3 regions of the Aliinostoc maniaoense genome follow, and region 1 is predicted to be linked to each of the others. Evidence: predicted binding sites of a transcription regulator. Region 1 holds the regulator's gene; each other region holds the start of a gene.

The links. Region 1 encodes NtcA, which controls nitrogen genes in cyanobacteria. Its sites were predicted from a motif close to TNTGTANNNNNNNNTACANA; they were not measured.
Positions count from the first base shown of each region.
Region 2: a site for NtcA is predicted at 7,500-7,519, ahead of ACPZ3T_RS10470 (cell division protein SepF). Genes of this name have one in related genera too.
Region 3: a site for NtcA is predicted at 7,716-7,735, ahead of gifA (glutamine synthetase inactivation factor IF7A). Genes of this name have one in related genera too.

Region 1 is NZ_CP187952.1:6,457,364-6,467,800, reverse strand. It holds gene ACPZ3T_RS28425 (SLBB domain-containing protein) at 1-81, opposite strand, end outside; gene ACPZ3T_RS28420 (ABC transporter ATP-binding protein) at 523-1,506, opposite strand; gene hisB (imidazoleglycerol-phosphate dehydratase HisB) at 1,627-2,256, opposite strand; gene fabI (enoyl-ACP reductase FabI) at 2,367-3,143, opposite strand; gene ntcA (global nitrogen regulator NtcA) at 3,629-4,300, shown strand; gene ACPZ3T_RS28400 (DUF3084 family protein) at 4,471-5,895, shown strand; gene ACPZ3T_RS28395 (pre-16S rRNA-processing nuclease YqgF) at 5,916-6,362, shown strand; gene ACPZ3T_RS28390 (DUF3146 family protein) at 6,359-6,622, opposite strand; gene ACPZ3T_RS28385 (polyribonucleotide nucleotidyltransferase) at 6,911-9,067, opposite strand; gene ACPZ3T_RS28380 (hypothetical protein) at 9,092-9,295, opposite strand; gene ACPZ3T_RS28375 (DEAD/DEAH box helicase) at 9,700-10,437, shown strand, end outside.
Region 2 is NZ_CP187952.1:2,329,051-2,339,487, forward strand. It holds gene ACPZ3T_RS10435 (Uma2 family endonuclease) at 104-754, shown strand; gene plsY (glycerol-3-phosphate 1-O-acyltransferase PlsY) at 1,046-1,726, shown strand; gene ACPZ3T_RS10445 (DUF4189 domain-containing protein) at 1,787-2,251, shown strand; gene ACPZ3T_RS10450 (hypothetical protein) at 2,255-2,929, opposite strand; gene ACPZ3T_RS10455 (DEAD/DEAH box helicase) at 3,004-5,676, opposite strand; gene ACPZ3T_RS10460 (hypothetical protein) at 5,751-5,933, opposite strand; gene proC (pyrroline-5-carboxylate reductase) at 5,884-6,699, opposite strand; gene ACPZ3T_RS10470 (cell division protein SepF) at 6,799-7,392, opposite strand; gene ACPZ3T_RS10475 (YggS family pyridoxal phosphate-dependent enzyme) at 7,842-8,510, opposite strand; gene pipX (transcriptional coactivator PipX) at 8,507-8,785, opposite strand; gene ACPZ3T_RS10485 (anthranilate synthase component I) at 9,500-10,437, opposite strand, start outside.
Region 3 is NZ_CP187952.1:5,184,096-5,194,532, forward strand. It holds gene ACPZ3T_RS22510 (cobalamin-binding protein) at 1-93, shown strand, start outside; gene ACPZ3T_RS22515 (protealysin inhibitor emfourin) at 122-463, opposite strand; gene ACPZ3T_RS22520 (RNA-guided endonuclease InsQ/TnpB family protein) at 488-1,711, opposite strand; gene ACPZ3T_RS22525 (hypothetical protein) at 1,771-1,965, shown strand; gene ACPZ3T_RS22530 (M4 family metallopeptidase) at 2,056-3,138, opposite strand; gene ACPZ3T_RS22535 (class I SAM-dependent methyltransferase) at 3,904-4,665, opposite strand; gene apcB (allophycocyanin subunit beta) at 5,049-5,558, opposite strand; gene glnA (type I glutamate--ammonia ligase) at 5,919-7,334, shown strand; gene gifA (glutamine synthetase inactivation factor IF7A) at 7,440-7,643, opposite strand; gene ACPZ3T_RS22555 (ferritin-like domain-containing protein) at 8,158-9,057, shown strand; gene patX (heterocyst-inhibiting protein PatX) at 9,396-9,626, opposite strand; gene ACPZ3T_RS22565 (FAD-dependent oxidoreductase) at 9,715-10,437, opposite strand, start outside.

The sequences.
Region 1 (10,437 bases):
CAAAATGAGATGAACAGCTGTTAATAAAGCTGCACCCACAGCTGACTGGGTTATAAATTTCAGCGAACCTCTGTTAACCATATTTACCTTAAACTCTGAGACTACAAGTGGTAAAGTATTGTCTAAACATTTTAATCTTGACTATACTTAAGTATTTAGGTTTCCCGACAATCTTATTTTCCTGAAAAATCTATCTTTCCCGGAAAATATTTGGTGTGATTTACTAATTTATAGTAAACTTAGCTGCCAGATAACCTGCTGGAAATACTAGATTTTATCGGCAATGTGGCTAGATTTTATGTGGTACTAAAAGTGGTATCTAAAATTACTGAAATCCCTAATAATAAAGTGAGAAACATCATATGGTTAATTACTCAATTGTTAACCTATCTAAAGTTATATATTTCCATGAATCTGGAAAATAAATATAGAGCATGGTAGTACAATTCAAGAAAATAATAAACCTTGTTTTCTCGGATTGCGATGGATTCAAAACAGTATCTTAAAGTGGGTGAATATTTACTAGTTAACAAAGTGATTTAGTTGACTGATCTGTTGAATAAAAAATTCTTCTAAAGATTGCCGAGATAAATGTATAGAAATAACTTTGCCCCCCATCAACCGCAAACTACCTAGAAAATCATAGTAATCAGCTTGTAGTGTACCGTGCCAAGTACCGTCCGGTTCAAACACTATACTTGGTAGCCATTTTTTGAGGATTGCCAAATCACCCCCTTCACCTTTGATATGATATATTTCATCTCTGCCTAATAATTCTGTTAGCGAACCGATGCAGATTAATTCGCCTTGGGCAAGAATGGCGATGCGATCGCAAATTTGTTCTACTTCACTGAGAATATGGCTATTAAAAAAAATTGTCTTGCCGGCAGCTTTTAATGATAGGATTATTTCCCGCATCCGATAGCGTCCCAGGGGATCGAGTCCCGACATCGGTTCATCGAGAAAGATTAATTCGGGATCGTTAATTAATGCCTGTGCCATTCCCACACGTTGTAACATCCCTTTGGAGTAACGACGCATTTGTTTTTTGCGTGCATCAGCTAGGGATAACCCCACTAAATCTAGTAGTTCGGGAATCCTTTGGCGTTGCACACGAACGGGAATTTGGAATAAACCCGCAGCTAACTGCAAAAACTCCCAACCCGTAAGATACTCATACAAGTAAGGGTTTTCACTTAAGTAGCCAATGCGTTGCTTAATGGAGCGATCGCCTAAAGGTTCACCTAATAATAAACCTTTCCCAGATGTAGGGCGAATAATCCCTAGTAATAACTTTAACAGAGTAGTTTTACCTGCACCATTCGGCCCCAATAACCCAAAAGTTTCCCCCTGATAAACCGTTAACGAACAGCCTTTGAGGGAGACAACTTTTTGATTCATCCAAAAGCCAGTACGATAGACCTTTCGTAACTCAGAAGTAATAATGACCGCAGGGGTATCTGTTGTAGCCAGTTGAGCATCAGCATTGTCTTGAACAGACTTCATCTCAGTTTAATTAACACAGCATTGGTTACAAGTTACCCAATAGGATAACCGCGATCGCCTACAAATGTGTTAATTGTTGCAAATTTTGGCAAAGGAGTTAACTGATAACTCCAGGAGAGTTCAAAGCACACCCTTAGAACTGGGAATAGTTCCAGCACGACGAGAATCAACTTCGACAGCCATGCGTACTGCTCTGGCGAAGGCTTTAAACGTCGCCTCAATAATATGGTGAGAATTTATCCCATCTAACTGGCGAATGTGCAGCGTCATTTGACTATGGTTGACTAACGCCACAAAAAATTCCCGTACTAATTGCGTGTCATAAGTACCCACCCGTTCAGTAGGAATTGTTAAACCATAACTGAGATGAGGACGACCAGAAAAGTCTAGTGCTACTTGTACTAAAGCTTCATCTAAAGGAGCTAAAAAATTACCAAAGCGAACAATACCTTTTCTATCACCCAAGGCTTTGTGTAAAGCTTGACCGAGGGTAATACCCACATCTTCATTAGTGTGGTGATCATCAATCTCCCAGTCTCCTGTGGCTTTGACATCCAAATCAATCAAGCCGTGGGAAGCAATTTGATGCAGCATATGATTCAAAAACGGAATACCCGTTTCGGCATGGCAAACACCACTACCATCTAAATTGATGGTAACTTGCACATCAGTTTCACCAGTAGTGCGATGTACTGAGGCAATGCGAGCAGTTGAGGAGAAATTAACTTGGGGATAATCGTTGATTTTCATAGAGATGTAGGGACTGGGGACTGGGGATTGGGGGTTGCGGATGCAAAAAGTAAAAATTAAAAGATTCTTTTATTTTCTTTTGTTTTTTTACTTTTTACCTTTGACTTTTTTTACATTCCCATAATTTCATATCCTGAATCAACGTAAATCACTTGTCCGGTAATACCACTTGACAAGTCACTAGCCAAGAAAGCTGCTGTGTTACCTACTTCTAATTGAGTGACAGTACGACGCAATGGCGCAACTGCTTCAACATGGTGAATCATATCTAAAATACCACCCACGGCACTAGAGGCTAAAGTGCGAATTGGCCCGGCAGAAATGGCATTGACACGAATATTTTCGGGGCCGAGTTCCGATGCTAAATAACGTACACTAGCTTCTAACCCAGCCTTCGCCACACCCATAACGTTATAGTTGGGAACTGCCCTCACACCACCCAAATATGTCAAGGTAATGATACTTCCGCCTTCCGTCATTAAGGGTTTAGCTGCACCACTTAGTTGTACAAGTGAATAGGTGCTAATTTCTAAAGCTGTAGCAAAGCCAGTACGGGAAGTTTGGCTAAAACCTCCACTTAAATCATCTTTGTTAGCAAAAGCTAGACAATGAATCAAAATATCTAGCCTGCCCCATTTATCGCGGATAGTCTCAAAGGTAGATTGAATCTGTTCGTCGTTTTGGACATTACAGGGAAGAAATAAGCTGGGGTTGAGAGGTTCTACTAGTTCAGCAACCTTCTTCTCCATTTTCCCCTTGTCGTCTGGTAGATAGGTAATGCCGAGATTTGCTCCGGCGGCGTGTAGTTGTTGGGCAATCCCCCAAGCAATAGAGCGATTATTGGCAATACCTGTCACCAGAGCGTTTTTTCCATTCAGATTCAGCATAGAAACCTTTGATGTGAACGATTGATGAAATGAGGGACTGGGGACTGGGGATTGGGGACTGGGTATGATTTTTGATTTTCCTTTTCCCCTTTACCTTCTGTCTCCTGCGCCCTGTCTCCTGTCTTCATGAGCATACTAGAATCTGGGGCGTGTTTGTCTTGTTTTTATACAGGATGAGCAAAAATGATGATTAGGAATGGCGTTTTTGAGATTTAAAATACATATTATTCCTTAAGATATTTTCAAGATTACTTAAGTTTTTAGATGAAAAACCTGATAGTTCTATTAAGTAGAAGTATCTATCAAGAATTGCTGGCTAAAAATTGCCAAAATTAGGTATCATTATAAACAAATAGCTATGAAGTTATGGGTTTGAGTATAGGAAAGTACAGCCGGATTAACGGTGCTTTATTGATTTTTCAGCTGTATTCTTAGGTAATTAGTTTTTACTTTTTTTTATTCCGGCATTGGGTAGGGGAAGGGAGATGATCGTGACACAAGATAAGGCCCTAGCAAATGTTTTTCGCCAGATGGCAACTGGAGCTTTTCCGCCAGTTGTCGAAACGTTTGAACGCAATAAAACGATCTTTTTTCCGGGCGATCCTGCTGAACGAGTTTATTTTCTTTTGAAAGGCGCAGTCAAACTTTCCAGGGTGTATGAGGCAGGAGAAGAAATTACAGTCGCACTACTGCGGGAAAATAGCGTTTTTGGTGTGCTGTCTCTGTTAACAGGTAATAAGTCTGATCGGTTTTACCATGCGGTGGCATTTACCCCGGTAGAATTGCTGTCTGCACCCATTGAACAAGTCGAGCAAGCCCTCAAAGAAAATCCTGAACTATCTATGTTGATGCTGCGGGGTTTATCTTCGCGGATTTTGCAAACAGAGATGATGATTGAAACCTTAGCCCATAGAGATATGGGTTCGAGATTGATCAGTTTTCTGTTGATTCTCTGCCGTGATTTTGGGATTCCTTGTGCAGACGGGATCACAATTGATTTGAAATTATCTCATCAAGCGATCGCAGAAGCAATTGGTTCTACCCGCGTCACAGTCACCAGATTACTAGGGGATCTGCGCGAGAAAAAAATGATTTCTATCCACAAGAAAAAGATTACTGTGCATAAACCTGTGACTCTCAGCAGACAGTTCACATAAAATTCACAGCAGTCAGGAGAGATGAGGCGTGTTATATTTTGGTAGATAACACTCATAGTTGGCAATAAATCTCAAATATTGAGTAAGATCAGCTATTGCCAACCCCCCATCCTCCACAGATAATGACTGAAAGTAGTAGGCTGTATCTGGAAACAATTCGGTAGCTGAAGATGACCACCGGCTACATCCTCATTGCAGCAATTTTAATTTTGGGAGGCGTAATTGCCACAGTTGGCGATCGCATCGGCACAAGAGTTGGCAAAGCACGCCTCTCACTCTTTAAGCTTCGCCCCAAAAATACCGCCGTAGTAGTCACTATTGTCAGTGGTGTACTAACAGCGGCCACCACCCTAGCTATTCTATTTCTGGCGGATGAAGGCTTGCGGAAAGGGGTGTTTGAGTTAGAAGATATTCAACAAGACCTCAGACAAAAACGAGAACAACTTAAAGTTGCTGAACAACAAAAAAGCCAGGTAGAGGCTGAACGCAACAAAGCCAATCAAGAATTAGAAACCACCAAACAAGAAAAATTTAAAGCCCAACAAGATTTAGCGCAAACCCAAACTAAACTTCAGCGCACCCAAAACCAATATCAAAAAGCCATAACTGAACTCCAAAGTGTTTACAATCAAAGAAAAGCACTACAGATAGCCGTTTCTAAACTAGAGGCAGAGCGTAGACGATTGTATGCTGAAGCCCAACAAGCTATTGCCCAGCGCGATCGGGAAATCGCTAAACGCCAACAAGCCATAGAACAACGCGATCGGGAATTGACTAACCGTCAACAAGCAATACAACAACGGGATCAAAAAATTGCCCAACTAGATAAACTCATTCAAAATCGTAATCTAGAGATTAACAACAGAGAACAGATAATTGCTAAACGAGAATCTCTACTCAAAGAATTGGAAAAACAACAAGATTATCTAGAACAGGAAGTAGCAAGACTAGAAAAATATTACCAATCATATCGTGACTTACGCTTAGGTAAATTGGCTTTAGTCAGGGGTCAAGTTCTGGCTGCTGCTGTAGTGCGTGTGAACCAACCCAATACCGCCAAGCAAATTATCATACAACTACTCCAAGAAGCCAACCGCAATGCTAGCATCGAATTAGCTGAACCAGGAACTGCGACTAATACAGAACTGCTGCGTGTGACTCCAGATAGGGTTGAGCAGCTGATCAAACAGATTAGCGATGGTCGAGAATACGTAGTTAGAATTTTCTCAGCTGGTAATTATGTCAGGGGTGAAAAGCACATAGAATTTTTCGCTGATACAGCTAGAAATGTTTTAGTATTTTCTGAAGGTGAGGTCTTGGCCACAACTACCGCCGACTCTAAAACTATGACCTCATATCAGTTAAGACAAAGATTAGACTTATTAATTTCAGCATCCCAATTCCGCGCCAGAAATGCCGGCATTGTGGAAAGTGTACAAATCGATGGTACATTTATTCGCTTTGTTTCTCTATTGAGACAGTTTGAGCAACCAATAGAAATTAAAGCCATAGCAGCAGAAGATACTTATACGGCTGGGCCATTGAGAGTCAAACTCATAGCAATTCAAAATGGCAAGGTTGTTTTAACTACTTAATTCTTTTGAATTGATTCATTATGGATTTTAGTGAATTTTCCCCAACCCAACCAGTTATTTTAGGTTTCGATCCCGGTAAAGATAAATGTGGTTTAGCCGTGATGGGATTAGACCGAAAATTACACTACCATCAAGTTGTAGTTTCTCAGGAAGCGATCGCTACTATTAATATCCTACGTCAAAGCTTTCCTGTTTCTTTGTTGGTGATGGGCAACCAAACCACAGCCAAACGCTGGAAACAGCAGTTACAGCAAGAACTAGTAGAACCATTAAATATTATCTTAGTAGACGAGCGTTATAGTACCTTAGAAGCCCGCGATCGCTATTGGCAGATGTATCCCCCCAAGGGACTCACCAAACTACTGCCCCAGGGAATGCGCCAACCACCACGCCCCATAGATGATATTGTGGCTATTCTGTTAATTGAAAGATATTTAAGCCGACTTACCGAATCAGTTAATAGTTAGAATTGGGCGCGAATTTTAAAAGCATAATCTCCTCCTGGTTCTAGTTGATAATCTTGCTGTTCTAAAAAACGACCAAGAGGTTCTTTAATTAAAGCACGCCCCTGAGAAGGCTTGACAGAAAGCTCTCCCTGGCGAAAATTCCATTGGAAATGCCACTCAAAATCCCCTGCACTGACTTCACCTTCTAGAAACCCGTGTTGCCAGGATTGGCGAGTAATTTTGACGTGCGCTGTAGTTTCTGGTAAACGTTTAGCACTCACAATGCTTGGTGTTAATTTAGGCTATATTCTATTTACCAAACTTCGCCGCGATCGACAAACTAGCAACCTGAGTATTTTTGCATCAGTTATTAGGTATAGGAGTTGACAGTTGACAGTTGACAGACTTGAAAGCCTTTTATTTTCATCATCTATCTGGCTATGGCTATATCAGTCCTGACAGCGTTCACTGTTAAAAATCTATGATTATCAATAATGAAAAAATTTACGGCGATGCCTACCTAAAAGGCATCGCGGATTTTAGATAAAATCTAAAATCCAAATCGATAATTAACGATTCACCGCCGCAGCTTCCCGTGCCGCAGCTGCCTGATCTGGGTGGATGCCTAAGCGTGTGAGGTTAATCCGTCCTTTATTGTCAATTTCGCGTACCTTGACAATTACTTCATCACCCACAGCTACTTCATCTTCCACCTTGCCTACACGATAATCAGCCAGTTGGGAAATATGGATCATTCCTTCCTTACCGGGGAGAAATTCCACAAAAGCACCAATTGGTATAATTCGAGTCACACGTCCTGCATAGACATCGCCTTCATTTAGCTTGCGAGTCATGCCTTGAACAATATTCCGCGCCCTCTTGGCCTTATTCTCATCTACCGCAGAAATAGTGACTGTGCCATCATCTTCGATGTCTATTTTCGCACCAGTTTCTTCAGTGATTCCCTTAATGGTCTTACCACCGGGGCCAATAACTAGACCAATCATGTCAGGATCAATTTTGATCGTTAACAGACGGGGCGCATAAGGTGAAGTTTCAGTACGGGGTTGCTCAATAGCTTGCAACATTTTATCAAGAATGTGCAACCTAGCGGCTTTGGCTTGGTGAATGGCTTGGGCAATCACTTCCAAAGACAAACCAGAGATTTTCATGTCCATTTGCAAGGCTGTAATCCCTGTATCTGTCCCGGCGACTTTAAAGTCCATGTCACCTAAAAAGTCTTCAATGCCTTGAATATCTGTGAGTACTCGGACTTCATCCCCTTCTTTAATCAAACCCATAGCTGCCCCGCTCACTGGTTTGAGAATTGGTACGCCAGCATCCATTAAAGCTAGGGTAGAGCCGCACACAGAACCCATTGAGGTAGAACCATTAGAAGATAACACCTCAGAAACAACCCGAATTACATAGGGGAATTGCTCTTTCGGTGGTAGTACAGGCAGGATGGCGCGTTCTGCCAATGCACCGTGACCGATTTCCCGTCTACCTGGGGCGCGTAAAGGTTTAGTTTCGCCGACAGAGAAGGGCGGGAAGTTGTAATGATGTAGGTAGCGTTTAGATTGGTCAGTTTGTAAGTCGTCGTTGAGATTTTGAGCATCTCCGGGAGTACCGAGGGTACAGGCAGATAATACCTGAGTTAGTCCCCGGTTAAATAAGCCGCTACCGTGGACACGTTTGGGTAAGACATCAACTTGACAAGACACAGGACGGACTTCATCAAGTTTACGACCATCAACACGCACGTTATCTTCGACGATTTGACGGCGCATGAAGTACTTAGTAATGTCTTTAAAAGTGTTCCCCAAGGCTTTGCTATTGGCAGTAGCAGCAACCCGAATTGGGTCTTCTTCTGGGAGTTCGGCGATCGCTGTGGCAATATTTTCTTTAACGGCATCTAAGGCGGTGTCCCGTTCCGTTTTGCCTAAATCAAACTGAGCCAGAATTTTCTTAATTTCATCGCTAGCGCGATCGCGGATATAATCTGCCAAGGTTTGGTCTACTTCTGGTGCTGCTTCCTGCACAATTTCCAAACCCAGTTCTGCTACTAAATCTTGCTGTGCCTTGATTAAATCGCGCACCGCTTCGTAGCCAAAATCAATTGCTTCAATAATATCTCGCTCTGACAGTTGATTTGCACCTGCTTCCACCATGATTACGCCATCTGGTGAACCAGCTACCACTAAATCTAAATCTCCCGCCTCAATTTCTGCATAGGTGGGGTTAATGATAAAGTCATCACCTACCAAGCCTACTCGGACTGCTGCCATTGGCCCGTTAAAGGGAATTTGAGCAATCAGCGTGGCAATTGAAGCACCCGTCACCGCCAATACGTCCGGTGGTACTAGCTCATCCATTGACATTGTAAATGCCACAACTTGCAAGTCATCCCGCAACCATGAAGGGAATAAAGGACGCAAAGGACGGTCAATTAAACGACTAGTAAGAATGGCCTTTTCTGGTGGACGACCTTCACGGCGCATTATTCCACCAGGTATTCTCCCAGCCGCGTATAGTCTTTCTTCGTAATCTACTGTCAGGGGAAGGAAATCGATGCCCTCTCTGGCTGCTGATCGCGTAGCTGTTACCAAAACAGCTGTATCCCCTGATTCTATCAACACAGACCCACCTGCTTGCGGTGCTAGTAGGCCTACTTTCAGTCGAATATCCCTGCCATCGAAGGATATTGACTTCTCAAATTCTGCCATTCAGCTTTTTTTCCTTCTCTTTCTTTATTCGCTCTCTGTGGCAATCCTAACATTGATGCCCTCTGGCTGACTTCTGTTACATACAAACAGCAACAAGTTCCTCAACGCCAAGCGCGATACATAACTTAGCGTTACCATCTGTTCATCAGCTAGTTTTGCCGCTTGTGGAGTGCTTACAATGATATCAAGGGATTGGCAATTGGGCATGGGGCATTGGGAATTGGGCATGGGTCATGGGGCATGGGGCATGGGGCTGGCAGTCATCAGAAATGTAGGGTGCGTCAGTATGAATAACTTCTGGGTATAGTTAGCTTTTCTGAAACTGACGTACCCTACCAACCTGTCAACCTGGGATAACTTATTTTGTGGTGTTCGCTTATCCAGAGTTACAAAAATCAAGCTAGTATCTAAAAAATAGAAGGTGTAGGGTGTAGGAAAGAAACCATTGGACAGCAATATTTTTACTATCATCAAGGTTAATTAATGTATAGATATTATTGAATTTTATTAAATTAAAAATATTTGATTATATTGAATTTTGATTTTAATCAAGCCATGAAAATAAATATAGCTATGATGTAATCAGCAATACTTAATATTTTTGAATTGATGTAAGTTTGAGTAGTTAACAAATGGCAATTTTACACGGTAGTTGGTTATCAAAAGAGCAGGAAGATTGTTTATTTATTTGGGGAGAAACTTGGCGATCGCCACGCATTCAGGTTAATTTTAGTGAGTTAGCATTAAATCCCTTAGCCATGACAGCATCTGAGTTAACTGCATGGCTGTCTAGTGAAAACATCAAGATTACCAACTTCATAACTCAGCCTGCTCAAAAATCATCTACTAAATCTGCCACTTCTACAAAAATTAATTTACCAATTCATTCTCAAGTAGTTAACCTACCAACTGATATTTTAGAAATAAATCAAACAGAAATAGCCTTAGTTTCTCCGGTTCATTCTGGGTCTTTGACATCTGAAACGAATGATCCCAGATGCTTACAGCCTTGGTTAGTAGAAGGTTTTTGTCTTCATCCCTTAGCAGCAATTAAATTTCTGACTTCTCTACCATTAAATATTGTCAATGAAAACAATACCTTTTTAGGTGGGGATTTACGATTTTGGTCACAAGTTGCCCGTTGGAGTTTAGATTTAATTTCCCGATCTAAGTTTTTACCAACTATTGAAAGAGACGCTAACGGCAATTTTGATACGAAATGGCAAGTCGTTGTAGACAGTGCTATCGATGGCACTCGTCTAGAAAAGTTTGCGTCGAAAATGCCCTTGGTTTGTCGGATTTATCGGGGACTGGGGACTGGGGACTGGGGACTGGGGACTGGGGAGGAATTGAGTCATCAGTCACCGATG
Region 2 (10,437 bases), 2.6 Mb from region 1:
ATTCATGGGAAAACATATACATTGCTAAACCCGCCCGTACAACAGTTAACAGTTAATGAAAGTGTGGAGCTAGCCCCGAACAGTAATCAGTACGGAGGATGCAATGGTTGTTACACTGCAACTGCGTCAAATTGATGTTCAACCAGGACAATGTTTGACATTGCGAGATATTAGTTGGACTGAGTTTGAAGCCATCTTAGACGAAATCGGAGAACACCGCGCCGCACGAGTTGCTTATTATCAAGGGGTGCTAGAAATTCGGATGCCGTTACCAGAACATGAAGTTACGAAGGAACTCATTGGTGACATGGTAAAGCTGTTACTCGATGAGCTAGAACTTGATTGGGAAGGTTACGGTTCAACCACATTTAAGCGTTCAGAAATGTCAGCAGGTATTGAACCAGATACCTGTTTCTACATCCAAAACGCCAGTAAAATGATTGGTAAACGACGAATAGATTTGTCAGTTGATCCACCACCAGATTTAGCTATCGAAATTGATATTACTTCCAAGACTCAGCTTTCAGCTTATGTAGCGTTGAAAGTACCTGAACTTTGGTGTTATGCAAATGACAAGTTACAGGTTTTTCTGCTGGAGCAAGGGGAGTATATTGAGGTAGAAAATAGCTCTATATTTGCCGAATTGCCTATTATTGAGGGCATATTACAATTTTTACAATTGAGTCTGACACAAGGATCTAGTACAGGAAGACGAGCATTTCGTCAGTGGGTACGTGAAGTTTTATCCAAGTAAAAAGCCTTACAAGTAGAACGAGTTGAAAAAACGAAACGATGTGAAGTAATGTTAAAAAACTGGTATCTAGTTAGTAGTAAGGACTTTAGTCCTTATGAGAGGACTAAAGTCCTCTCTTCTCTACGAGACGCTTACAGCGAACGAGACGCTGCGCGTAGCTTGCTTCCCCGCAGGGGTACACTACAAACTTTTAGTTATTGACACCGTTTTACTTAGATTGATTCATAAGATTAACTTGGACGACTCAATATAGACTAGGGACTATAAACTATTGACGCTTGTAAATTTCCTATGGCTGTTTGGTTAAGTTTGTGTGGTGTAGTTGTACTTTTAGCTTACCTGTTGGGTTCTTTTCCCACAGGCTATATTGCGGTGAAACAACTTAAGGGTATTGATATCCGGGAAGTCGGTTCAGGTTCAACAGGCGCAACCAACGTGTTGAGAACCTTGGGTAAAGGAGCAGGCGCATTTGTTTTATTAGTAGATTGCTTCAAGGGAGTATTAGCGATCGCTCTAGTCTATTATTTATTTAACTTCGCCTCTACTCAAAATCTGCTTCCCACCACAGTAGACGTAAAACTTTGGCAACCTTGGCTAGTAACTTTAGTAGGTTTAGCCGCCATTTTGGGACACAGTAAGTCTATCTTTTTAGGTTTTACAGGTGGTAAATCCGTCGCCACCAGTTTAGGAATTTTATTAGCGATGTCTTGGCAAGTGGGTTTAGCTACCCTGGGCGTGTTTGCCGTAGTTGTGGCGATATCGCGGATTGTATCATTAAGTTCCATTACTGGGGCGATCGCAGTCTCTATCCTCATGGCAATTTTCCACCAACCCTTACCCTATATCCTATTTGGTGTAGCTGGTGGGTTGTATGTAATTTTGCGTCACCGAGGTAATATTGAGCGTTTATTAGCTGGTACAGAACCGAAAATTGGACAGAAGTTAACCACCGAAACAGAAACTAATACATAAATTGCGGAATGCCTACATAAAGATACTGTAGTTCTCTAGCACACAGTTCAAACAAAAATTATGTTGGCAAATAAATTACAAAAAACTTTCTTAGCAGCCGCTACCTTATTAGCTACTTTACCAGGATTTACCCAGGTTGCCCAAGCTCAAACTCCAGATTTGTTTGGTGCGATCGCTTATTCCCCATCTACAGGAGTTTACACTTCGGCAACTGGTTTGTCACGTCGAGAAGCTGAACGCGGTGCTTTTTATTATTGTCAACAACAATCTCGTGCCAATGATTGCTCAGTTCCAGTGTGGTTTAAAAACGCTTGGGGAGCTTTAGCTGTTGGGTCTAACGGTGCTTATGGCACAGGCTGGGGTTATGATACCAGATATCCTCGCCGGGGTCGTGCGATCGCTGGACAATATGCTGTGCAAACCTGCAAAAAATATGGCGGTGTCAATTGTCGGGTTGTGTATACACGAGAAGCTAGATACCAAGTCATAGATAATGGGACTGTGTTAAACCCGGTTAATGATTAGACTTCAATCGGGATTGAGGATAACAATTACTTCAGATACCTTAATTCCTAATCTTTGCCAGTGACGATTAGTAGAAGAAAAAGTGCTATCTCCTGACACTGCTTGGGAATCTTGAGGATATCTTTCGGCAGCTTTAGAATCTGCGCTGACTCTTAAAATCAGCTTTCCTTGATAGCGAGATAACTTACTACTTTCTAGAAGAATAGTTCCGCCGTAATCCCAACCTAATCCGAACAGTTTAAAATTTCCTAATTTTTTACGTAACTCACTCCAGGGAGTCCCGACTCCAATACCTTCACGGGTTTTCCAGGCATAACCTAGATTACGCACATCTAGGGGTTTTGTCCGAGTGTTATCACTCCAGACTATCAAAAATGAGCGTCCCTGATTTAAATTGACTTGGGTAGCTGCAAAACTACCTATCCCTTCAGCACCAGGAATTGTTTTATCAACCAGACGAGATGCACCAAAAATTTTGGTTAAATCCTTCCTGGTGGTTGTGGGTGTTACCGGGCCGACTCTTTCCCCAGGCACAATTAAGGTATCTTTTAAAGTTGCTGCTTGAGCAACTGTCACTTCTGGATAATTGTTTTGGGGTAGTGTAACTATTCTAGGAATGGAGTCACCCAGTAACACAGCTAAGGTAGCCGCAGCCATAGTTGGGATAAATGTTTTCATACCTATCAGCCTGAAAATTTTGTGAGCAGTAACCTCATCAACCATTCAAAATTTTATTTTGAATTTTGAATTAATTACTCTACTACTTCATTGACGGGGAATCGGTCAATGAGTTGCATGGCGCGATAGGCGTTACGCTGTAAGGAATCTGGTAAATGGGGGACATGGGGTATTTGTGATAATAAATCCAGTGTGCGGCGTAAAATTCTGACAACATCACCTTCATCTAAGGTAGTGTTTTCACATAATTCTACCCATTCTGTACCTAAAGCCCACTGTTCAACTAAGGCAATTAAGCCTATGTATCGATTTTCTAACCCTACGGGCAAGGTTACGCCGTGACGATACTGCACCTTTAAGACAGAACGACGGATTTTTTGTAAACTCGACCACCCTGCGTCTATTTCTGGAGACAGATTAAAGTTAACTCGGCTATCAGGACGGGGGGTTTCTGTCACTAAGGCGGCGATGACAGCCGCTAAATGCTGAGGATCTAAGTTGTTCAATTCACCACTAGCTAAGGCTAAACCTAACCACAGTTCATTTTCTCCCCGAATGGCGGCAGCAACTTGTCCTAATTGGGTGGGAACTAGGTTATCTAAACAGTCAAATTGCTGCAAAATGGTGATTAAATTGAGAAATTCTTCCCAGTAACGTTGAGATTGTTGCTCTACTAACCCCTGCAATTCTTCTAGTTCTGCTTCAATTTCAGCGTAGCGTTCCCGACGTTTAAAAACCTTGGCAATATTTCCTGATTGATACAAGGGATGGGCTTCTAACTGAGCTTGTACAGCCGTGACACGACTGAGTTGTTCTGCTACTTCTGGAGCAAGATGCAAAGATTGATCCGGTTCTGGGATACTTTGAGCGATCGCATCTGTAATATCATCTCCCCGATAGGATTGTCCAGGCTTAAAGACTAACTGTTGGGGTGGAACTATGGTTTGTGGTATGTCTATGCGAGGTATTTCAGCATATAAATCTACTACATCTTCACTAGTTGCTACATACCAGCGATTATCTTGCCCTAAACATACCAAGTAACTAGATTGACCCGCCGTCGGAGACTGACCTACTAAAACGGCTGTTATAGGTGTAGAAACCGTAGTATTTTTGCCTTTAAGACTCAGTAATGTACCGGAAACAGCAAAGTCCAGAAGCATTTTAATTTGTTCTTTGCGCGCTTCTTGGGCTTGTTGTTGTAGTGTTTTCAATAACTGGCGTTCTACTTTATGACGTTGCCACAATTTTTCATAAATCGCTACTTCATGTTGACTGACGGAAGCGATTTGCTCCTGTAATGTGGCTAATTCAATTTGTAGTTCTTCAATGTATTCATAGTCTGGTCTTAAGTGTAGTGTCGCCATGTACTGGCCAAAACTACGCTCTATCAGTTCCTTAGCTTCCTCTATCGTGTGGGTTTGTAGTAAGTTTAAAACCATACCGTAGCTAGGGGTAAACTGACTCACTAGGGGGTCTGGCTTAGAGGTAGCTAAATAGGCCGCTTCTTTTGCGCCTTCAAAGGGAGTTTGCACGGTGACGACATGACCTTGTTTATCCATGCCTCGCCGCCCTGCCCTACCCGCCATTTGCAGAAATTCGGAAGCGTTTAAGAGGCGGTGTCCGGTGTCAGTACGCTTGGAGAGGGTGGAAATCACGGTTGTCCTAGCGGGCATATTAATGCCTGCTGCTAGGGTTTCGGTGGCGAACACCACTTTAATTAAACCTTGTTGGAATAATTCTTCTACCAAAACCTTCCAAGCTGGTAAAATTCCGGCGTGGTGAGCCGCAATGCCACGATATAGGGGGGCAATTTGTCCTGAACGCCCTGCTTCGGGGTTACGGGTTAAAAAGTCGTCAATTTGTCGCCGCAGCACTTGAGACTCATCATTATCTACCAACCACAAGTCACCTACTTCTGCTACAGCTTTGTCACATCCCCGACGACTAAAGATAAAGTAAATCGCCGGCAGCATATCCCGTTGCTGGAGATGGTTGAGGGTATAGAGGATGCTGGGGGCTTCTGGTCTACCTTTTTCTCCTTGTCGCCTTTTACCTCGGTTGGCGAGACGGGGGTTAATTTTGGTTTTGCTGTCATTGAGCAGGGGAAACAGTCCCTTGGGGCTACAGTAATGAAATTCTAAAGGGACAGGACGAAAATCCGAGTAAATTAAGTCAGTAGGGCCGTGAACACGATTTAACCAGTCGGTGAGTTGGTCACTATTGGCAACAGTAGCGGATAGGGCAACTAGTTGGACTTCACGGGGACAGTAGATAATCGATTCTTCCCAAACTGTACCGCGTTGGCGATCGTTCATGTAGTGGCATTCGTCCAACACTACTGCGTCCACATCCACCAAGGAAATCCCAACCTGCCCGATTGGTGTACCGTAGAGCATATTACGAAAAATCTCGGTAGTCATCACCAAAATTGGGGCATCCCTATTAATGGAGGCATCCCCCGTTAACAAACCTACCGAATCAAAGCCAAATTTCTCCCGAAAGTCACGTAATTTTTGATTCGACAGTGCCTTTAAGGGAGTGGTGTAAAATACCCGTTTTCCTCGTGCTAGGGCGCGATAAATAGCGTATTCACCGACTAAAGTTTTGCCCGAACCTGTGGGGGCGCATACAACCACGGAGCGTCCAGCATTTAGGGACGCGATCGCATCTTTTTGAAACTGATCTAGCTCAAAGGGAAATATCAACCCTAAGTCTAGCTCTGGAGATGGTGCGGGATAATTCACTCAATCACTTTTACAACCGAACTGTTTACTATATTAACGAGTCTTTTGTCAACTTCGATAGTGGGATTGGGAATTTAATATGGGGCATAGGGCATGGGGCATTGGGCATTGCGGTAAATATTTCTCCCTTGTCTCCCTTGTCCCCCTTGTCTCCCCTGCTCCCTGCCCCCCTGCTCCCTGCCCCCCTGCTCCCTGCCCCCTACCCCCTCATTTCCCCAATTCTTGCGATCGCCATGCAGCTGCTTTAACTGCTTCAATTAAAGCAGAACGAAATCCTGCCTGTTCTAATTTGGCTACCCCTGCAATAGTTGTACCGCCAGGACTAGTGACGCGGTCTTTGAGTTCGGCGGGGTGCATTTTGCTCTCTTGTAATAATTTGGTTGTCCCCAGGACTGTTTGTAGGGCTAGTTGATTAGCAATTGATCTCGGTAAACCTGCGGCAACTCCTCCATCAGCAAGGGCTTCTACTAAAATGGCGACGTAAGCCGGGCCACTGCCAGATAAACCTGTGACAGCATCCATCAAGGATTCATTTACTTCTACTACTTCCCCAACGGCTGAAAATATTTGCTGTGCTAGCTGTTGGTGTGGGGGATGGGTGTATGCTCCTAGACACATGGCAGTCATACCTGCCCCAACTGTGGCGGGGGTGTTGGGCATGGCTCGAATTACTGGTAATTCGGGGAATGCTGCTTCTAGTTGATGTAAAGACACTCCTGCCAAAATGGAAATGACTAGGGGTGAGTTGTCTGTGACTAAAATGATATCTGCTAATTCTTGAGCGATCGCACTAAATACCTGGGGTTTGACTGCCAAAAACAAAACTTCTTGGGCTTGGCTAAATACCCGACGGTTATCTGTGGTGACACTCACATCATATTTTTGCTTTAAAAAAGCTTGTCGCGTTGGCTGGGGTTCGCTGACTATGACTTCTGAGGGGTGATAAATTTCTCTTGCAATAAGGCGGGATAACAGCGATTCTCCCATTACCCCACCACCAATTAAACCAAATTTTATAGTCATTAGTCACTTAGTCATGAGTCATTGGTCAGTAGTCAATAGTCAATAGTCAAAAATTAGCAACTTTGGACTCTTGACTATAGACTAATGACTAATTTAACCTTATTGTGCCATCCGATTACCTTCATTACCCCAGGTACTTGGACTGGGGGTAGCAGGACGAGGACGGGCTGGAGGTTGGGGTACTTCATGGATAACTCCACCTTGGGTGCTGACTTGCACACAACTGGGTGTAAACAAAAAGATACTTTCGCCAATGCGTTCTTGATGCCCATCTAATGCGTAAGTCCCACCAGCAACAAAATCAACTGCACGTTGTGCTTGATCTGGATCCATGATTGTCAGATTCAACACTACTGACTTCCGCTCACGCAATGCTTGAATTGCCTGGGGCATTTCTTCAAATGTCCGAGGTTCTAGTACTAATACTTCAGAAATCCCGTTAATTGCTCCTGGCATACCAATCACATTCCCCATCGTCGATTTTGTTCCTGTTACTACGTCATCACCCATTGTAGTCACTGGTTCTCGCCAACGTCGATTAGGTGGGGTGGCTTCTGCTGGTGCTGGTTGGGGATTTTCTTGTTGATACAGATTTTGGTAGTTGTCTGTATCTGCTTCTTCTTCGTAGTATTCGTATTCTACTTGCTCGTTGAGACCTACAAAGTCTCGTAGTTTAGAAAATATATTATTCATTTAGCGACGCTCCTGCTGATAATTGCCTTTATTGATTTTGCTTCATCAAATGATGTAGCCAATGGGAACGCTACAAAGGGCAGACAATCCCAATAATTTTATCGCTATTTGTAGCATCTACTACTGTTATTGGCAATGGACTGACGTTGTAGCAATTGAAAATTCAGAAAGCTAGATATCACAACTGTTTAGGTATGTGTATCTCTGGCATTCTTGTTTCAAATTGGTATTGTATCGAACGTCTGTACATTAACCTAGATACAATAATTGAGTCAAGATTATATCTCAACACAGATCCGAACGTAAGTTGATTTTAAAGCTTTTTTTGATTATTTATTTTGTTTAAAAGTAAAACTTATGTAAAAAACGGCATACGTATATAGCTTGAGTCTCCGTAGAACATACTGGACAACGGCACATAATATCAAAAAATCACAGGGGTGTTTTACCTAAGTGCGCTTACCAAACAAGATAGTTCCTAATCTTACCATTGTTGCCCCAGCTTGTACGGCCAGTTGGTAGTCCCCTGACATACCCATTGACAATTCTTGCATTTTGATGTGATCCCAGTTTTGCTCAGAAATTTCTTTAGCCAATTTGCAAGTACTATTAAATACATAAAGTATCTCCGCATCATTTAGACCGAATGGCGGAATTGTCATTAAACCCTGAATTTGTAAACTTTTACACTGATTAAGGTCGGGCAAATTGGCTAGTAGTTCCGGCACAGTCCAACCCGATTTACTAGGATCAGGCAGAATTTTCACTTGCAAGCAGATTTGAGGAGTAACTCCTAGCTGTTGTGCCACTTGATTTAAACGTTGTGCTAGCGGCAAACTATCTACAGAGTGAATCCAAGTAAATTGTTCCAGGGCTTTTTTGACTTTATTACTTTGCAAATGACCGATAAAATGCCAAGTAATATCTGATAAGTCTTGTAACTGTTCTTGTTTGGTAGCAGCCTCTTGAATGCGATTTTCGCCAAAATCACGGATACCAGCTGCATAGGCAGCACGGATAGCTTCAGTTGGCATTTGCTTAGTGACAGCAATTAACCTGACTGAATCTGGAAGAGATGCACGAATTTGAGTAATACGTTCGCTGATGGAACTAGTCATTGGAAGGTGCGTTGGAAAACACTCTGAAGCTGATCGTACTCCTGTGACTGACCATTACGACGTAAAGTTCGTAAACGATTTTCCAACAACATTCTCGCCTCTGTACGCCCTATGGGTTGAAATTTCAATGCTTTCATATCATTCACCACCAAAAAAAACAGGCGTTGGGCATAAAGTGTAGTGAACAGATCCTGGGCTTCATCAACCATGCAGATCCGATATAGTAAACCCCAAGTGGGATGATTGATGTAAGTTTCTGCGTTTTCTGGATTCATCTAGGAGTCAAGTAGGAGAATAATATATTTTTTGGCAGTGAAGTACAAACATTCAGACGATAATATCCGCCTTTCGCCAGAATATTTGTAGAAATTAAATTGGGAATCAGCAAATTCTACCCTTTAATGAAATTAACGACGACCTTGATCTGTTGGTGATGAGGTAGATGAAGCTAGTAAAACAAGACAAAAAGCAAAAGAGAACAGAGTGAGTATGTAGGCTGGGGAATAACTTCTACAATTCTAACTATGATGGGATGCGCCCGTTGAACTCGTCCAGGGCAAAAGCCGACTCTCATACTGCTGTTTACTCTTACATCTCTCTATGTTGCCATAATTATCGCTCGTTAGAGCAAAATAGCCAACAGGGGAATTTTCCTAAACAATTGCTCTTTTTAACAGTCTGTATTGTTACAGTTTTGGGAATTGGTTATGGGGCATTGGGCATGGGGCATGGGGCATTGGGCATGGGGCATGGGGCATTGGGCATTAGGCATTGGGCATTGGGCATAAGTTATTCTCTACCTTGTCTACCTTGTCTACCTTGTCTACCTTGTCTACCTTGTCTACCTTGTCTACCTTGTCTACCTTGTCTACCTTGTCTCCCCTGCTCCCCTGCTCCCCTGCCCCCTGCTCCCTGCTCCCTGCCCCCTGCCCCCTACACCCCTACACCCCTACACCCCTACACCCCTACACCCCTACACCCCTACACCCCTAATTAACCATTTTCAACGCTGCTAATTGCGCTTGGGCTTTGTGCAGAGATTCGTACCATTCTCTTTCGGGGTTGCTGTCGGCAACTATTCCCGCGCCTACTTGTCCCCAGACGGTTTTGAGTGCTGAGTGGGAAAGGCGATAAATCGCATCTGTAACAGATGGGGGAGTGGAGATATGGTTGATGTTATTTGGGGAGGTATGGGGGGTTAATAGTAAGGTACGAATGAAGATATTTAAGTCTAGATTGCCACGCCAATCGAGATAACCACATGAACCGTAGAATAAGCTGCGGCGTACTGGTTCTAGTTCTTCGATAATTTCCATGCACCGCACTTTAGGACAGCCTGTAATTGTACCACCGGGGAATAAGGCGCGAATTAAATCAATGGGGGTTGCTGGTTCGCCGCCGCAGGCATCGCTCCTTAGTTTCCCTGTAATATTGCTGACGAGGTGCATAACGTGACTATATCGCTCAATGGTGAGCAATTCATCAACGGTGACTGTTCCCCATTCACAGACTCGCCCTAAATCATTGCGTTCTAAATCTACGAGCATGATGTGTTCTGCTCGTTCTTTGGTGTTGCTGAGGAGTTCTTGAGCTAGTTGCTGGTCTTGTTCCTCTGTTATACCACGCGATCGCGTCCCGGCTATGGGTCTAGTTTGGGCTTGCCCATTTTCTAACAGTACTAATCTTTCTGGGGAACAGCTAATTACTTCTCCCCAAGGTGTACACCAATAACTAGCAAAGGGGGAAGGATTAATTTTATGTAAAGCTTGATAAATTGACCAACCACTAGCGCAGGTAGTGGCAGTAAATCTTAAAGATAAGTTAGCTTGAAAAATATCTCCGGCTTGAATATATTTTTTGGCACGGTTGACGGCAGTTTCATAATCTACCTGAGATGTCACAAATTCCGGCGCGATAGGATAATTAG
Region 3 (10,437 bases), 1.3 Mb from region 1:
AGGCTAGTAGATTCTCTGGAAATTATGGCAGAAATTTTACATCCAGAAATTTTTGACTATGGTTATAGAGGCACCGCTTGGGAACGCTTGTGAATTTAAAAGACAAAACAAAGGAACTATCTTAACTAGATTTTTTGAGTTGATTGAGGTATTCAATTAAAGTTCTTAAAGCGTTAGTTAGTGCAACTTCACTGATTATCACTGAGTGTTGCTGGCCATGATCTGCTACAGTCAACCTATATTGGAAGCGATCGCACTGAGAATTACCAGACATCATTTGCTCAGGTAGATGAAAAAAATCTGCCCCCTCCAGCAGTTGTGACAGTTCCTCAGTTACCTGGAGTGGGAGATTATTAGTATCAACAGTGATTTTTTGACTAATCCCAGTAAAGCCACCTGTGCGTTCTAACGATACCAGCATTTTCGAGAGGGATAAATACTCAAAGCCATTGACACTCCCCACGGCTGAAGCCGGGGGATTCCAGCGTCACTGACGTTCCTTGCTTTTACTGGACTTGCGTCCAACAGAAGTAGAGGAAACATCTCGACTGGCGTTACTTCCCGGATGCCCTCCGGTAGCGGCAGTTGCTCCCCTTGGGGAGACCCCAAGACCGCACTGCCTTGCCTTTGCACGACTCAAAATTACTTTGGCAGCATTCACATCACGTTGTTCAATGTGTCCACAATGTAGACAAGAATGAGTTCTGGTGCTAAGTGATTTCTGGACTTTAGCACGACAATTACTACATTCTTGACTGGTGAAATGAGGCGGAACAGCAATTATTTCTCGTCCTAATTTCTCCCCAAAGTATTCGAGCCATTGGCGGAAATTGTACCAAGACGCATCAGAGATGCTCTTAGCAAGCTTGTGGTTTCTCACCAACCCACTAACATTTAAATCTTCCAAGACAACCTTAGCGTTAGCTAGGCATAAGTTACGCGCCAACTTTTTGGCGTGTTCATTCCTTTGTCGAGTTACTTTTAAATGTTTTCGAGCATAAACACCACGAGCTTTTTTTCTGCCAGATGACCCCTTTTTCTTTTTATAAATATTGCGCTGAACCCTTTTAATATCTTTCTCAGCTTTACGCAAATATCGTGGGTTTTCTTCATGCTTGCCATTGCTATCAGAGTAGAAGTATTCCAATCCCACATCAATGCCAATTTCAGATGTGGTTATTGGTACTTCCTGCTTATTATCAACTTTCACGCAAAACTGCACATAGTATCCATCTGCACGACGAACAATCCTAACTCGCTTGATTAGCTCAACAGGATAAGTATGAATATCCCATTTACCTAATAATTTGAGTTCACCAATACCTTTCTTATCAGTGAAAGTAATACGTCGTTTTGTTGGGTGAAGTTTCCAAGATTGTTGTTTATATTCAACAGAGCGACTATGTTTTTTGAATCTTGGATAACCTTTCTTGCCTGGTTTTTTAGCTTTGCAGTTAGCAAAAAATCTATTGATAGCACGTTCTACATTTTCCACAGACGCTTGACAAGCATGACTGCTCAAATCTCTAACAAATTCAAATTCTGCTCGTAACTGAGTGTTGTATTGGTACAATTCTTTCTTGCCAATACCACGATTATCAATCCAGTATCTAAGCACCTTATTTCTGACGAATTGACTTATGCGGATAGCTTCATCTATAGCTTTGGCTTGTGCCTTTTTGACAACTGCTTTGTACTCCATTACTAACACTCTTGAATCACCCCCTTGTATTTGATAGATTATATTTAGTATATACACAATATCTAAGTATGACAACTAAAAAAAGATTAAAAAATGTGCCAATTTTGCATGATGAAATTAAAGAAAGGCATCAGATAGTAGTTACGCCTACCGCTTGGAAAAACATGAAAATGGAGTCCAGCAATAGAGGTATTAGCGTTAGTGAATTAATTGAAGAGTTTGGACGGCGAATAAATTCGCCTGCGGCTAACCCCCATGTCTAAAGCCAGGGGCTAGCCCGCCGCAGTTATATTGGTCTAGCAAATTACGAATTACGTAGCTTGCTTCAGCGTAGCGGTATTACGAATTACGAATTAACTCAAAACTCCCACCTCTTGCCAAGCTTTCTGTACGGCTTGATGTTCTAAACTTCCATCTCCGTAGAGTTCGCTGGCTATTTGCACAGTCACATGGGCAGCTTTTTTAAAATCAGCTTTAGAACGCAGGCGATCGCATAAAGCAATATACCAAATTTTCCCGGCTTTCTCCCAAGCGTACCCCCCTATTTCCATAGCGGCTAAATAGAAAGCACGGTTAGGAATACCTGAGTTGATATGTACCCCACCATTATCAGCCCAGCCTATATATTGCTCTTTGACATGGCCTGGTTGGGGGTCTTTACCCAATACAGGATCATCATATGCTGTTCCTGGGTCTTTCATAGAGCGAATACCAACACCTTTGACACTTGGCATCAATAAACCCTCACCAATAATCCAATCAGCCTCTTCTACTGTCTGATTTTTTACCCTCTGTTTTACCAAAGCACCAAATACATCAGAGAAGGATTCGTTTAACGCTCCTGGTTCACCATAATATATTAATGCAGCCTCATACTGAGTTACACCATGTGTTAACTCATGTCCAATCACATCAATACACTTAGTGAAGCGATCAAATAATTCTCCATCACCATCACCGTAAACCATCTGGTCGCCATTCCAAAAGGCGTTTTCGTATTTCACACCATAATGCACTGTTGAATCTAAACGCAGTCCTTTATTATCAATAGAATTGCGCTCAAATATTTCGTAAAATAAATCATAAGTCGCACCAGCCGCATCATAGGCTTCGTTGACTGTTTCATCCTCACTCGGAGGATCACCTTCGCTTCTGACTATAGTTCCTGGTAGTAACTGAAGATTTTTAGCATCATAAACTGTGCGGCTTTTTTCACCAGGGGAAGGTGCAAAAGAAATATTGCCAACAATGTCTCTACGTCCGCGCAACTGTGCCGAAAGATTTAATGTATGGAACGCCCAATTGCGCTGTTGTTCTGTACCATTCACCGCTACATTTTCCAGGATATGCGGCGGGATAACACAACATATAGGACATCTTGTTTTGCTGGAATGATCACAATTGAATCTAGATGATTTCTGTTTATTCCTAGCCATCTAATACAGTCTCCTTTGGTAATTAAGTAAGGAACAACCGTGGATAAAACACCACGGTTGTCATGTCAGGAGCAGAGGGATTAATGGAGATGGCGATTCCCTGGTTGATATTCTGATGAATCTTTTCTACTTTTTATTGTCTAATAAATCTCTCAAAAATCAATAGGTTTTTGAACAACCAATCAAATTTTGATATCCCGTAAAAATCATTTTTTATTTATATTCATAAATTTGTAATCCCTGATTATTTTTAGTAATTAAAAATAACTAAAAAAATACTCACATCAAGAATAATGTAGATATTTTGATGGGGTTATTACTCAATAGATTACATACACGAATTAAAATTATGTAGATTAAGCCAGTAATATCTCTATTACTGACAAGATAATTTTTTCTAGTGGTTAATGTTAAATTATATTGCTAAAAAAATAGGCTATCTACTTTCGTCAATTACTAACTGACAACAGAAATTGACTGATAACATTTCTGTATTAAGAATGCCATATTTGGCACAATGTTAATACTTCGGAGATTGCTGATTAACTTGATTACCAGAATCGGCAAAAAAATGGCGATCGCTTTTTTGGTATGTTAGTAGCAATAATCAGCTAGTCAAGTCAATGATCCTGTAGAGAAAATCGAACCACATTTTTGATATCTGACGCACCCTACTAATATGCCAGTTGCGTAAGTCCTGACTCATTACTCATTACTTATTACTCATTACTCATTACTCATTACTCATGCTCTACGTCACTTACTTCAAAAGTGCTGTAAACTATCCTGTTGTCCGCTAAAAAAGTTTGTTTCAAGGCGCGTTTTAACTAGCCATTCAACAAATTCTGCTTTGTATTCTTCTGTTTTCTTTATCATAAAGAAAATTGAAAATGCAAGTGAAGGTAATACAGTTGATAATGGACGGGCAATTATTTTGGGAAAAGGGTAGAATTGAGAACCAGAGAATTTTTCAACAGATGCAAAACGTCCAGCAATATTTTTATAAAATTGAATTGTATCATTTTTAGAAAATACTCTTACATGAGCAGATATTAACTTTGAACAAGTTGGGTGCATCCCAAAAATACCTAAAATGCGGTTATGGAAAGAAAGTACATTTGGTACGCCCAAATACAAATAACCCCCTATTTTTAAAGTTCTAAATATTTCGTGATTTATCCAGAATATTTCTTTTGTGTGTTCTAAAATTTGGTTAGCTATAATCAAGTCAATAGATTCATTTTCAAAAGGTAGATACTGATTTTCAATGTTAAGTGAAATAGGTTCTATACCTCTTTGTATTAATGTTTGTATATTCCAATTGCCATAATCAATACCAATACATTGAGCTTCTGGGTTATCCTGTTTGATGATTAGTAAATCTTCACCAGTCCCACATCCTAAATCTACACATTTTTTAATATTTAATCCTTGAATATTTTTTTGTAAAATGTGCCTTCCATAAGTTTCATTATGGTCAACAATTGTGAGTCTGCTTGTAGTACCAGGTGTCACTTTCTTAAACATTTAATTTTCCTTTTGATTTAGTTGAACAATAATGCTCACCAAGGTATCTGCTGTTTTTGTTACAAGATAATTGTTCAGTGTAGTAGTTATTGCTAGTAAATCATCATATTACGTGACTTGACCTACAGCATCTAAGCACAGCGATCGCACCATAGCCATCATTGTAAATTTATGTAAAAAAAGCGATCGCCTCTGAACATCTTTTGTCAGGCGATCGCTTCACAAAAATTTAGATGACAGACTCAGCAAGTGCTGAATCTAGAGCAGGTAGTAGTAAAGTCAAGGAAAAAATTATTTGTTATCTCCCCCCTGCCTCCTGCCCCTCCGCAATTGCTCCACTTGGGCAAAGCCCAAGACCGCATTGCTCTCTGCCCCCTGCCTTCTTACACATCCTGCTCGCTTAACTCACGAGTAATGTGGTCAAATGGCTCATCAACGAAAGCAGTGTCAGTTATACCCGCACCAGCTACTTGTTCTTTCACCAAATCCTTGAGAATTTGCACACCGCGAACTGTGGGAGCAATAGGCACACTCAAAGAATTGTAGGTTTCTCTAAGACCTTGCAGAACACGCTCATCTAAAACGTTGGTATTACCAGCAACCAGCGCATAAGTAGCGTAGCGCAGGTAGTAGTCCATATCTCGCAAACAAGCTGCGTAACGACGAGTTGTATAAGCGTTACCACCAGGACGAATCAATTCTGGCAGTTCGTCAAACAACTTCACACCAGCTTGCTTCACCAGGGCAGCCGCATTCGAGTTAATTGCAGCCGCAGCTTGCACGCGAGCTGTGCCACTCTCAAAATAGGATTTCAAGCTATCAATCGCATTCCGGTCAAAATAACGACCAGTTACGTCATAATTCTTAATTAAGGTTGTTACCGCGTCACGCATTCCTTCTTCTCCCAATCGTTGCTATCGTGGTTTGATATTTATTTGGTTGCACTTACGCACCAGTAAATTTTTGTGCTATTTAAATATAGATTTGGCACAAAAACCATTTATCCATTATTTAAGGATTCTATGTCAAAGTTGACCCCTCTGAGATTAACTTTCCCTCTTTTGTGCAGATGTCGAAAGAAAGGTTAATATTACCTGTAATCCAGATGATCTGTAACAACCACTACAAAACTCTCTAATGTTGAGAATCTACGATATTTCAGGTGTGTCACAACTTTGTTCCGCTCAGTAGGGTTAGGATGCTTTGGCAAGATTCTGGTTTGACGTTAAGAAATTGGCAGAGAAGGAGTAAAAATGACAACCCCACAAGAAGTCTTGAAAATGATTCAAGACCAAAACATCCAGATGATTGACCTAAAATTCGTCGATACCCTCGGCACTTGGCAGCACCTCACCGTGTTCCAAGACCAGATTGACGAAAGTTCATTCTCTGATGGTGTACCCTTCGACGGTTCCAGCATCCGGGGTTGGAAAGGCATCGAAGAATCAGACATGACAATGGTGCTAGATCCTAACACCGCTTGGATCGACCCATTCATGGAAGAGCCAACATTAAGTATTATTTGTAGCATCAAAGAACCCCGTACTGGCGAATGGTACAACCGTTGCCCACGGGTTATCGCCCAAAAAGCCATAGACTACTTAGTGTCTAGCGGTCTGGGTGACACTGCTTTCTTTGGCCCTGAAGCTGAATTCTTCATCTTTGATGATGTCCGCTATGACCAAACTGCCAACGAGGGATACTACCACGTAGATTCAATAGAAGGCCGTTGGAATTTCGGTAGAAAAGAAAGCCCCAACCTTGGTTACAAAACTCGCTTCAAAGAAGGTTACTTCCCCGTTTCGCCAACAGACACCTTCCAAGATATGCGGACAGAAATGCTGTTGACGATGGCAAAACTAGGTGTGCCTATTGAAAAGCATCACCACGAAGTAGCCACTGGCGGTCAGTGCGAATTGGGCTTCCGCTTTGGTAAGTTAATCCAAGCTGCTGACTGGTTGATGACCTATAAATACGTCATCAAAAACGTAGCTAAGAAATACGGCAGAACCGTTACCTTCATGCCCAAACCTGTGTTTGGTGATAACGGTTCTGGGATGCACACCCACCAGTCTATTTGGAAAGATGGTAAACCTCTGTTTGCCGGTGACAAATATGCTGGTTTAAGTGACATGGCACTGTACTACATTGGTGGTATCCTCAAACACGCACCAGCATTGTTGGCTATCACCAACCCCTCCACCAACTCCTACAAGCGTCTAGTACCTGGGTATGAAGCACCTGTAAACTTGGCTTACTCCCAAGGTAATCGTTCCGCTTCTGTCCGTATTCCTCTCTCTGGCACTAACCCCAAAGCCAAGCGTTTAGAGTTCCGTTGTCCAGACGCTACCTCTAACCCCTACTTGGCATTTGCAGCTATGCTGTGTGCCGGTATTGATGGCATCAAGAACAAAATCCATCCCGGTGAACCTTTAGATAAAAATATCTATGAACTCTCTCCAGAGGAACTGGCGAAAGTTCCTTCCACCCCCGGTTCTTTAGAATTGGCGTTGGAAGCACTGGAGAATGACCACGCTTTCTTGACAGAATCAGGCGTATTCACTGAAGATTTTATCCAAAACTGGATTGATTACAAGCTAGCTAACGAAGTTAAGCAGTTACAATTACGTCCTCATCCCTATGAGTTCTATCTCTATTACGACGTTTAATTAACATCTGTTGGCAATCTATAATTCCAGAGATAAAATTGGCCACCCTTGGGGGTGGCTTTTTTTTGGAGTGGTCACGATATCTGAGAACTTCGTTATTTTTTCCTAGCTCATGGCCGCATTGCTGCGACCGTAAATCATTCTTGTTGTAGGATCAATCTTCCCTTGAATGGGATTCCAATAGTGGGATACTTCTTCCGCAGGAAGACCCATCTCTTGTGCTGCACGCATCAGCATCGATTGTTGACGATTTTTGATTTGCTGATACTGGCGGATCATAATCGCACGAGATTTTTCTTGAATAGACATAACACTGCCTCCCTATGGATTTACAAATATTAGATTCATCTGTAGTTCTGTGTTAATCAATTTAGCAAAAATTCTGTAACATAAACTACTAAATTTGGTTTTTGTTATAAAACTTAATATTACTGTAATTTTAGTTACTCTATTTTTATGAATGGTTTGCGGACAAAATTCCTATTCTCTCTAGACTGTAAGAAATACTGATCTCCAGCCTGATGATCTAATCTTTACCGTTGTTTACATTTGTTGAGGCAAAAATATCAAGATTTCATCATTAAATTAAGATTTACTACCAATTTCAACAACGAGAACCGGAAAATGGCTGTTGCTACTGGTTAACGTGTGTAAATTTTGATGCTTTTTATCTCTGCCGCAAGGTACTTTCCAGATTTAATTGATTTAGAATCACTATTGTAAAGAAATGTTATGTTCTTGTGCCTAGTTTCTCACCAACACAGGTGAAGAAACCCCAGGCCAGGATCAAATCCGCCATAGTTAATAAATTTCCACTAAAACCATGACAGTTATTTATCCACGAAAATTCCAAAATAGTTTGAGTGCGCGAGATGTACTCAAACAGGTAGTGAGCGATCGCGAAATTCACTTGATCACTCTCAACCGCTATCGTTATAGTGAGCAGCGTAGCTGTAAAGATTTAACTGATTTAATAGAACGACTCAACGGTAAACCACCAGAACTGATTAGAGATTTATCACACCACATCGCTGATGAAGCGCGTCATGCTATGTGGTTAACTGATTTATTAGTGGAATTGGGGGCAAATGTTGGTACACCCCCAGGTTCGTCTTATATAGATGAATTTGAAAGATTGCTAGACAAAGACGCATACAATTCTCCAGAGCAATTAGAATCAGGCTTAATTGCTGGTTTAGCTGCCATCAACGTCACCGAAAAACGAGGTTGTGAGTATTTTTCTGCTCACATTTACGCCCTCAAACAAGCACCCCAAACCGCAGAAAATATTAAAATCCGCCAAACGATTGAAAAGATTCTCCCAGAAGAAGCCGGACACGTCCGTTGGGGTAATCGTTGGTTAGCACAGATAGCAGATAAAAGTCCTGAACATCGCCAAAAAGTTGAGCAAGCCAAGCGCAAATATGCGGCTATTGAACAAGCTGCTTTTGAGTCAGGAATGGATATTACCCTTGGTGCAGAATTGCGACGGGTAGCTAACCTTGTGGAAGTAGCAAATACAATGCCAGTCTGGGAACGTCCTCAATATCTAATGGAACGCTTACCCCAAACTTTGTTAGCACCAAATTTACAATTTACTAGACTTCAGGCCGCACAAAAAGCTTGGCAACGTGACCCAGAGGCATTTTTTGATAAATTTGTGCCAATGTTTTTAAATGGCCTGCAAAAACAAAAAAATCAGCCCAAGACAAGCAAGCCATAAGGGACTCGAATTAACAATTTTCAGGATTCAAACTCAATACATCATTTAGGGGTGTAAAAGTGTACACCCCTACTCAAGTCTGCAAAAGATTAGCTCAAAACCTGGTGAATACAAAATTTTTTGACCCTGTTGTCTGATTGTAAATTAACCTAACTGACCCCTGCTAATGAAATCATTATATTTGGTCTGAAGAGTGGTGATGCTGTCAATTAGGTAGTTAATTACTAGGTAGTTGTAATCCAAGATTTTAAAAACTTGTGTTCTTCCTAAAAAAGCTAGTTAAAAGAGTGGAATATTGTTGGATTTTATCGTCACAAAACAAATAAAATCTGTGATGACTAAACAGTAGGATAGGTAATTCTTTGTGATTCTATTAAACTCCTGCGTCCACTACCCCGAACTGGTTTAGCACCTTCTGGTTCATTACGTTGATTTTGAGGTTTTAATGACAGTAAATCTTGTGCAGTAGTTGAGGAAATGACCAAATTTTGATTGATCATTTTGGGGAAATTAACTGTTAGGGAAGCAAATACCAGACTGGAAATTAATAACGGAACAGTAGCACGCATTTTAGGAATCTCTTTGTGAACTTTCTTATTTACTGCTACTGGGATTTTTGATCTAAGTCCGGAAAAATCTAAAAAAAAGTAGTGCTTTTTACTGAAATTTTTTTTGCATAGGATATAATTCATGGCTCTCAACTAAGAGCCAGTTACCAGAATCATTTAGACGACCCCAAACAGTTAGGTGTTGTTGATGACTTAAGTTTTGCAGCTGCGCGTCTATGTGCGATCGCCAGGTCACAAGCTGCCAAGTTTGCCCTAGATTAGCAGCTGGAGCAGTGACAGTGAAACTGTAATCCTGCTGATTTAAAATCTCAAGAATGCCTGTAAAGCAGTTAGTTCCCCGTGTAAATACTTGATTGATATCTGAGTGGTAATACTGATCTACGGTAGGGGGACAATTACCACTAGTGGGATAGGCTTGAGGCTCATTGACATAATACGTTTGCCATTGCAGCCATTCTGGATGATCGGGTACAAGATTAAATAAAGGTATGATAGCGGCTGGGGCTTGCTGGTCTTGCAATAAAGCCTCCTGCAAAGCCTTGACAGGTAAATCTCGCGGTTGACAATTTAACTCTACACACATAGCAGCAGCCATTCCCGCCGCTTGACCGATACCCAAGACTACAGGCTGTAATCTCGTTGCACCATTGGCAATATGAGAAACAGAAATATTTTTTTCACAGACTAATAAACCGTCTGTAGTAGCTGGAACTAAACAACGGTAGGGAATAGTAAAAGGTGTTCCCGTCCAGCGTCCTCCCCAACGGATGGATTTTGGTTGTAGTGGCAAGTCAAAACCGGGATAATGATG